2 regions of the Diaphorobacter sp. ED-3 genome follow, and region 2 is predicted to be linked to the other one. Evidence: riboswitches for the same ligand, from Rfam matches in the RefSeq annotation. Region 2 holds a riboswitch; the other holds the start of a gene.
The links. Region 2 has a riboswitch for cobalamin ahead of bluB (5,6-dimethylbenzimidazole synthase). Riboswitches for the same ligand answer to the same signal wherever they lie in the genome.
Positions count from the first base shown of each region.

Region 1: another riboswitch for cobalamin. It lies ahead of PCQ86_RS06050 (TonB-dependent receptor domain-containing protein); the one in region 2 lies ahead of bluB (5,6-dimethylbenzimidazole synthase).

Region 1 is NZ_CP115182.1:1,239,463-1,243,870, reverse strand. It holds gene PCQ86_RS06055 (cobyrinate a,c-diamide synthase) at 1-263, opposite strand, end outside; gene PCQ86_RS06050 (TonB-dependent receptor domain-containing protein) at 286-2,166, opposite strand; cobalamin riboswitch at 2,247-2,490, opposite strand; gene PCQ86_RS06045 (hypothetical protein) at 2,525-2,764, shown strand; gene PCQ86_RS06040 (cell division protein ZapA) at 2,761-3,105, shown strand; RNA gene ssrS (6S RNA) at 3,160-3,339, shown strand; gene PCQ86_RS06035 (sulfite exporter TauE/SafE family protein) at 3,746-4,408, opposite strand, start outside.
Region 2 is NZ_CP115182.1:2,996,520-3,000,927, reverse strand. It holds gene PCQ86_RS14575 (aminotransferase class I/II-fold pyridoxal phosphate-dependent enzyme) at 1-368, shown strand, start outside; gene PCQ86_RS14570 (cobyric acid synthase) at 365-1,846, shown strand; cobalamin riboswitch at 1,877-2,068, shown strand; gene bluB (5,6-dimethylbenzimidazole synthase) at 2,114-2,875, shown strand; gene cobT (nicotinate-nucleotide--dimethylbenzimidazole phosphoribosyltransferase) at 2,980-4,038, shown strand; gene wecB (non-hydrolyzing UDP-N-acetylglucosamine 2-epimerase) at 4,317-4,408, shown strand, end outside.

The DNA.
Region 1 (4,408 bases), 1.8 Mb from region 2:
ATGAGCAGCAGGTCTGCTTCGGCCGCCGCGGCGCGCAGGCGCTGCGCGCAGTCTGTCGCGCCGGTCATCCACAGATCGAGCTGGTGCACGGGGGCGCCGCTGGCCAATTGGTGCCAGTGCGGGTCCAGGAAGTCGGGCCCACACTTGAACACCCGCACGCGCCGGCCTTGGCGTGTGTGCAGGCGCGCCAAAGCGGCGGTGACGGTGGTCTTGCCCTGCCCAGAGGCGGGCGCGGCGATGACCAGGGCGGGACAGCGGCTCATGGTGTGGCAGTCGGTGATGGCGTTACTGCGGCGCCCACTTCAGGCCCACGTAGAACGTGCGGCCGCCGGTGGCGTAGGTGCGCGCCAACTGGTAGTCCTTGTCGGCCAGGTTGTCGACGCGGGCCAGCAGCGTCACGTCGCGCGCCACGCGCTTGCTGGTGTAGAGGTTGAGCGTGGTGTAGCCGCCCAGTACGTTGGTGTTGGCCGCGTTGTCGTACCGGCGCGCAGATGCGTAGAGCTCCGCCCCCAGCGTCCAGCCTGCCACCAGGGTGTCGGCACCCAGCGTGGCGTAGCGCTTGGCACGGCGCGCCAGCAGTTTGCCGCTGTCCAGGTCACGCGGGTTCTGCCAGTCGATGGAGCCATGCAGCGACACGCCCGCGATGCGGTGCGCGGCCGACAGCGTCACGCCCTTGTACTCGGCGCGCCCCACGTTCTCGTAGCAGCCGAAGCTGGAATCACAGCGGCCCGCGGCGCCGAAATTGATGAGGTTGCTGACGCGGTTGCGGTACGCCACGACACCCACGCTGCTCTCTCCTTGCGTCCACCGCGCGCCCAGTTCCACGTTGCGCCCCTTCTCGGGCTGCAGGTCGGGCGCGCCGTATTCGCTGAAGCGGTGGTAGAGCGTGGGTGCGCGGAAGGACGTGCCGGCCGCTGCGGTGACGCGCCACTGCGGCGTAATGGCGTAGCCATAGGACAGGCTGCCCGTGCTTTTGCCGCCGAACTCGCTGTCGTCGTCATAGCGCAGGTTGGCCTGCAGCGTATGGGCGCCCTGGTTCAGGCCATAGCCCAGCGCGAGCGCGTTCTGTGAGCGGTCACGCTGGAGGTCGCCCACGAACTCGGTGGCGGGGTTGTGCAGTTCGTCCTCGCGGCGCTCCAGCGCGGCTGTGAACAGATGCGCGCCCAGGCGCCACTCGTTTTGCAGCAGGTAATTGTGCAGCGTGGTCTCGGTCATGTAGAAGTTGGGCCGGGTGCTGTATTCACTCTGCCCCTGCGTGACCTGCAAGCGCGTGCTGTACACGTCGCTCCACTTGGCCAGCCATGCCAGGCTGGCCGTGCGCAATTGGTGGTGATTGCGGTCGTCGGCCGTTTTGCTGCCGTCGTACTGCGAGTTGAGGTTGCTGGCGAGCAGCGTGCCCTCCAGGCGATGGGTCGTGTCGAACTGCACGCCCAGTCGGGCATTGGCAGAGGTGCGGCGGTAGCCGTCTTTGTCCGGGTTGTAGGCGGAGCCTACGCGGGCACTGAAGCCATCGGCGCGCTCATGCGACAGCCCCAACGCATAGTCCACCTGCTCGGTGCCGCCACTCACGCCGGCCTGCACCGTCCGCGTGCCCTGGTTGCCCAGGCCCACGCCCACGTAGGGCGCCGGCGCACCCTCGCCCTTTTTGGTGAAGAGCTGGATCACGCCTCCCATGGCATCCGAGCCGTACACAGCAGCCGCTGGCCCGCGCACGACCTCGATGCGGTCGATCTGCGACAACGGGATTTGCTCCCACACCACGCCGCCGGTGGATTGCGAGTCCAGGCGCACGCCGTCCAGGTACACGGCGGTAAAGCGCGACTCCGCTCCGCGCAGGTAGACGCTGCCACTGCTGCCCTGGCCGCCATTGCGCGTGATCTGCACGCCTGGCAGGCGCGAGATCACGTCAATGACGCCTACCGCGCCGCTGGCCTCGATGGTTTCACGGTCGATGACGGACACATCGGACACGATGTCGGCCAGCGGCCGGGCCACGCGGGTTGCCGTGATGACGGTTTCACGCAGTTGGGGTTCTGTGGCTGCCTGGGCCAGCAGGGTCTGGGACACGGCGGGGAAAGCGGCGGCCAGCGCCAGCGGCAGCACGGCGACGCGCGCGTGCACGGAAAGCGCACTCAAGCGCACATTGAACGGACGGGTGTTTGTCATGTGGGGCAAACAGAGAGATCGCCACGGCCGACCTCCCCGTCGGCACCTGGGCATAACGGCCCAGGTTTCACAAAAGGAAACGCGGAGCCACCTCGTTGGCCGGTATCCGGGCTGGCGGAACGCTCTGCATCGCCTTCCCAAACGCTTGTTCAAGGCGCTCAGTGGCTTGTCAATGAAGAGGGAGCCGAGGTACGGCTCATCCGCTGACCGTTGCGGGGGCAGCGCAGGCACAGGACGCACTCCATGGCGGAGGGCCCCTCCCTGCTTCCCGTTGAACTGCGGCATGTGAACCACGCCGCTAGCACCAACTGCGCAATTTTACGATGGTTCGCACGCCGATCCCTACAATCGGCAGCGTATGGCCTCCCCCTCTTCCATCGACCAGATCGCCGAGCGCGTTGAGCGGCTGCTGCTGCGCCATGCCGAGTTGCAGCGCACCAATGCCCTGTTGGCGCAACAGGTCGCGGCGCTCACCCAGGAGCGCGATTCCCTCCAATCCCGCCTGCAGGCGGCCCGTGCCCGCGTAAACGCATTGCTGGACCGCCTGCCTGCCGAGCCCGAACTCCCCGGCACTGCCGAGACGAAAGACGCGCCATGAAGCAGATCGAGGTACAGATCCTCCAGCAAAGCTATCTCCTGGCCTGCCCGGACGGCCAGGAGTCGCGCCTGCTGGAGGCGGTCGAGCGCGTGGATACCGCCATGACGCGCATCCGTGACGCGGGCAAGGTACGCGCGCGCGAGCGCATCGCCGTGCTGGCGGCCCTCAACCTGGCTTTCGAGATCGCCGACCGCGAAGCCGCCGATTTGGCAGCCGCCTCAGCCCCTGCGCGCATCGCCCCCACCCCGGTCGCGCCGCATGTGCACGACAGCGATGAGCGCGTGCAGCAGTTGCTCCTGCGCCTGGACGAGGCGCTGGGCGAGGATGGGCGCCTCCTATAACCATTACGGTAAAAGCCTGGCCCCTGGCTGCACACGGGCAGCCCACTACAATGAACATGTCTGCGGTGCTGCCGGGCTTTATATTTCCTTGAACCAATGCTCATTGAGCACGGGCTTGGTACATCGCCCGGTGAGCGTGATCATCTCGCGTCAGATGAACCCAACGCCTGGCTGCCCTCGCCCACCTGAACCCCCGGTTCAGGATGCCGGTCCGGTGGCATTCGCAGACACCTTTTCTCCGGTAATCGCTTGCGCCCTCGCTCCGGGTGAGTGCCAGTGACCTCAATACCTGCTCAGAAAATCCGGCGCTCCGCGGCCAGCGCGCGCAACCCACCCATCTGCAAGGCACAGAGCAGACCTTGGTAGTCGTCGCACCGATGCCAAATATCCTGGCGTGGTTCGGGCGTTCCCATTCCTTCGGCAACCTCACTGATACGCAGCGCGCGCCCCAGACGTACGGTGGCGCATCCAGTAAGGCAGCGATGGGTAGCTGGATTTCTCCACGTCGATGAGAACAGACTCGTCACTTCCGCTGGTAGAGATCTGACAGCGATACGTCACGCCTGAGCGTCTCAGTTTGCACCATTCGCTTGCCACGGCATGCTTCGCAGAGCCGCTGTGGTTCCACAAAACGCTGCTTTCAGGGCACGCACCACGGCGCCGGCTGCCCATGGACAACCTCCATCCATAGCGCCCATGCACCCAGGGAAAAAAGCACACCACCTGCCAGCCGAGACCCCCACGCCCCACCCTTCACGCCGATCCAAGCGCGAATGCGGCCAAATGTCCACGGCCCCAGCACCAGCCATACACCGCTTCCCACGCCAAACAGGACCATGCACAAGGCTCCGCGGAGCACGCTTCCGCTGAGAGCGGCAGTCAACAGTGCGGTATACAGCAGGCCGCATGGCAGGAGCGCCCAGGCCACACCCGCGGTCAGGAGCCCGCCAGGCCGAGAGACCAAGGGCTTGACCTTCGCCCAGGCAGCACGCCCCGCCCGCTCAACCCACAAGGGCTGCTGCGCTTGCACCATCATCATCCCGCCCCACGCGAGGATGAGCACGTGCATCAGCGTCCAAAGGGGGCGCAATGCCGAGGTGCTTTGCCCCAGCCATGCGAGTTGCTCCATAGCCAGCGCAACCACCGCCCCTGCGGCGCCGTAGCCAATCAGGCGCCCCACGTGAAACTGCGCTACCCGTTGGAGGATTCCGCGGCGGGACGCCCATTGAATGGTGTGGGTGGCGTCCGGCGTGCCACCCAGCCCCGTAAGCGCCGCGCAGGGAACAGAACACATCGCCAAACA
Region 2 (4,408 bases):
GGGCGCTGGCGGCCTCCTGGCCGGTCGGTGCCGACGGTGTTGCCCTGTTGGCGGCCTGGGTCCGGCCGGATACGCAGGCATGGCTCGCGCAATCGCTGGCGACCCTGCGCGAATGGAAGGCCGCGCAACTGGCGCTGTGCGCGGCCCAGGGCTGGGCCGTTGCGCCGGGCAGTCTCGCCAACTTCTTCACGGCATGTCCGCCGGTGCAAGATGTGGGGACCTTCCTGCAATGGCTGCGCTCGCGTGGCGTCAAGCTGCGCGACTGCACCTCGTTTGGCCTGCCCGGGCATGTGCGCCTGGGCGTGCTGCCACCGCAGTCGCAGCGGGCGTTGGAGGTATCGTGGCGCCTCTACAAGGAATCGCAATGAACAAGACCCGACCCGGGCCGGCGCGCTGCGTCATGGTGCTGGGCACCACCAGCGGCGCGGGCAAGAGCTGGCTGGCCACCGCGCTGTGCCGCTACTACAGCAACCAGGGCCTGAAGGTGGCGCCTTTCAAGGCGCAGAACATGAGCAACAACGCGCGCGTGGTGGCTGCACCGGGCGAGCAGTTCGGCGAGATTGGCAGTGCCCAGTATTTCCAAGCGCTGGCAGCGCGGGCCGTGCCCGACGTGCGCATGAACCCGCTGCTGCTCAAGCCCGAAGCGGACACGAAGAGCCAGGTGGTGCTGCTGGGTCAGGTGAGCGATGAGCTTTCGCAACTGCCATGGCGCGGCCGCAGCCAGCGTGTGTGGCCGCAGATCGCGGCGGCGCTGGACGCACTGCGGGCCGAGAACGACGTGGTGGTCATCGAAGGCGCGGGCTCGCCTGCAGAGATCAATCTGCACGCCAGCGACGTGGTCAACATGCGCGTGGCGCGCCATGCTGAGGCGCGCTGCCTGCTGGTGACGGATATCGACCGCGGCGGCGCCTTTGCCCACCTGTTTGGCACATGGGCGTTGCTGCCCGAGGAAGAACGCGCGCTCATCGCAGGCTTCGTGCTCAACAAGTTCCGGGGCGACGAGGCACTGCTGGCGCCCGCGCCGCAAATGCTGCAGGACAAGACCGGCGTGCCCGTCGTCGCCACCATTCCGATGCAGTGGAACCACGGCCTGCCCGAGGAGGACGGCGTGTTCGACATGCGCTCCACCGCCGCGGGTGCCGTGCATACGCGCATCGCCGTGGTGGCGTATCCGCGCATCAGCAATCTGGACGAATTCCAGCCGCTCAAAAATGTGCCGGGTGTGCGTCTGTCCTGGGCGCGCAGCCCCGCGGATGTGGAGGGCGCCGACTGGATCGTCCTGCCCGGCAGCAAGGCCACGGCGGCTGACCTGGCCTGGCTGCGCGCACAGGGGTTGGACGCGGCGATTGCCGCGCATGCGGCACGCGGTGGCCGTGTGCTCGGAGTCTGCGGTGGACTGCAGATGCTCGGCGAGGCGTTGATCGACACCGTGGGGGTGGACGGCAATGGCCCCGGCCTGGGCCTGCTGCCGTTGGTGACGAGCTTCGAGGCCACCAAAACCGTGCGGCCCACGCGCCAGTGCTTCGGCGCCGTACAAGGCGCCTGGCGGCATCTCGCCGGCGTGGCTGTGCAAGGCTATGAAATCCACCACGGCCAGACTGCTCAGCACCCGGCCATGGCAGCCAGCGGCGATGTGGCGCGCGAACTCATTCCCGGGTTGGCGTGGCAGAACCCCGGGGGCAATGTGCTGGGCCTGTACCTTCACGGCCTGTTCGAGGACGCAACCGTGCTGCGGGCGCTGTTCGGTGCCGACGCTCCGACAATGGATGCGGTGTTTGAGGGGCTGGCCGCCGGCATCGCACGGCACTTCGAGCCCGGGGCGTTGGATGCCCTCGCTGTGCAGTAAAGGACGATAACTGCGGTTGAACTGCGGTTGTTATCATCCCCGTCCTCAGGTGCCCGCTGCCGCAAGGCAAAGGGAGAATCGGGAAGGCGGTTGGAGTCCGCCGCGTGCCCAACGCTGTAAGGAAGATGACCCCCGCTCAATGCCACTGGCTGCCAAGGCCGGGAAGGCGCGGCGGGTCAGATGAATCCAAGCCAGAAGACCGGCCTGAACGTTCATCGCGCTGCAAGGCCAGGCAGCGTGCGACCTATTCACGCACAGGGGACTGCCATGAATACCGCGCAGGCGCAAGCCACGCAAAGCGTTCACGCCTTTACGCAAGAGGCCCGCGACGCCATTTACCACACCATCTTTTCACGCCGTGATGTGCGGGGGCAGTTTCTGCCCACCCCGGTACCGGACGAGGTGCTCAGCCGCATCCTGACCGCGGCGCACTATGCGCCTTCCGTAGGCTTCATGCAGCCATGGAACTTCCTGGTGGTGCGATCGCAGGACACCAAGCGCCGGGTGCATGATGCCTTCGCCAAGGCCCATGCCGAAGCGGCCGGTATGTTCGAGGGCGACAAGCGCGCGGTGTACCAGCGTCTCAAGCTCGAGGGCATTCTGGAGTCGCCCATCGGCCTCTGCATCACGTGCGACCGCGAGCGCACCGGTCCGGTGGTGGTAGGGCGTACCCACATGAAAACCATGGACCTGTACAGCAGCGTCTGTGCCGTGCAAAACCTGTGGCTCGCCGCGCGCGCCGAAGGGCTTGGGGTGGGATGGGTGAGCATCTTTCACCAGGCCGACCTGCAGCAGGCGCTGGGTATTCCCAAGGGTATCACCCCCATCGCCTACCTGTGTGTCGGCTATGTCAGCCACTTCCATGCCAAGCCCGAACTGGAAACCGCTGGCTGGCTTCCGCGCCTGCCCGTGGAAGACCTGGTGTACTTCGAGCAATGGGGGCAGCGCGACGACCAGCAGCCGCTCATCGCGCATCTGCGGTGCGACCAGGCTGCGGCGCAGTGCAGTCGCCAGACCGCACCGGCATAAGCCAGCCACAACGCATGGGGCCCGCCCCGCAATACGGCCACTTCTGGATGTGCGCCCCGTGAGTCGGGGTTGCGCTGGACCTTTTTTGACAATCGAAACACGCCATGATCACCGACCTGCCTTTCGTTGCTGACCTCACCGATCTGCCGCTGACGCAGGCCCTGCAGCACAAGCTGGACAACAAGACCAAGCCACTGGGTGCGTTGGGGCGCCTGGAGCAACTCGCCCTCCGTCTGGGCCAGATCCAAGGTACCGAATCACCCATGCTGCAGGCGCCGCAGATGCTGGTGTGCGCGGGCGACCATGGCCTGGCGGCCAAGGGCGTATCGGCCTACCCGAGCGACGTGACCTGGCAGATGGTCGAGAACTTTCTGGCAGGCGGCGCAGCCGTGAGCGTGCTGGCGCGCCAGCACGGCCTTCAGCTCACCGTGGCCGACTGTGGCGTGGCGCGCGAAGTACCCGCACGCGACGCCGTCCCCGGTGCGCCCCGTCTGGTGCACTGCCGTGTGGCGGCGGGCACGCAGGACGCGAGCGTCGGCCCTGCGATGACCGAGGCGCAGTGCGCCCAGGCGCTGCGCAACGGCATGGATATCGTGCGCGCCATGCCCGGCAACGCGCTGCTGCTGGGCGAGATGGGCATCGGCAACACGTCCGTGGCGTCGCTGTTGTTGGCGCGTCTGGCAGGCGTGCCGCTGGCCGAGTGCACGGGTGCCGGTACGGGACTGGATGCGGCAGGCATCGCGCGCAAGCAGGCCGTGCTGGAGCAGGCGCTGGCGGCCAACGCCGGTGCTACGCAGCCCTTGGAGGCCCTGGCCGCCCTGGGTGGTTTTGAAGTCGCCACGCTCACCGGCGCCGTGCTGCAGGCCGCCGCCGAGCGTCGTGTGATCGTGGTCGACGGCTTTATCACCTGCGCGGCTGTGCTGGTGGCCGTCCGCCTGGCGCCTGCCGTGCTGCAGCGCTGTGTGTTTGCCCATCGCTCCGGCGAACGGGGCCATGGCCACATGCTGCAGGCTTTGCAGGCGCAGCCGCTGCTGGACCTGGGGCTGCGCTTGGGAGAAGGCTCAGGTGCCGCTCTGGCTTGGCCGTTGCTGGAGTCGGCATGCCGCGTGCTGCGCGAGATGGCAAGTTTTCAAGCGGCCGGGGTGGACGGAGCGATGCGCTAAGTGTCTTGCCGGCACTTGCCATCTTCAGGACGGGCGCATGAGGAATTCGAAGGGGCTGTGCAACCAGACGCCGTCCTATCACGCACTGGGTAAATAGTTAAATGCTATCGATCGAATTTGCCAATTGATGAAAATGCGGTAAGAATCTTCTCCACCAAAGTGACCTATTGAAACTCTGGTAAGGGTGCGTGAAGATCACGGCGCGTGTCGCCAGCGGCGACGCGGCAGTGCCCCCCGGGGGCTGCTGATCGATAGGTTGAAGGGAAGAGAGGCACCTTATGACTTGCATCGATGAACAGCCCGCTCCCGTCCTGATCATTTCCGGCACGCGCCCCGAGATCATCAAGCTGGCACCGGTATATCACGCCCT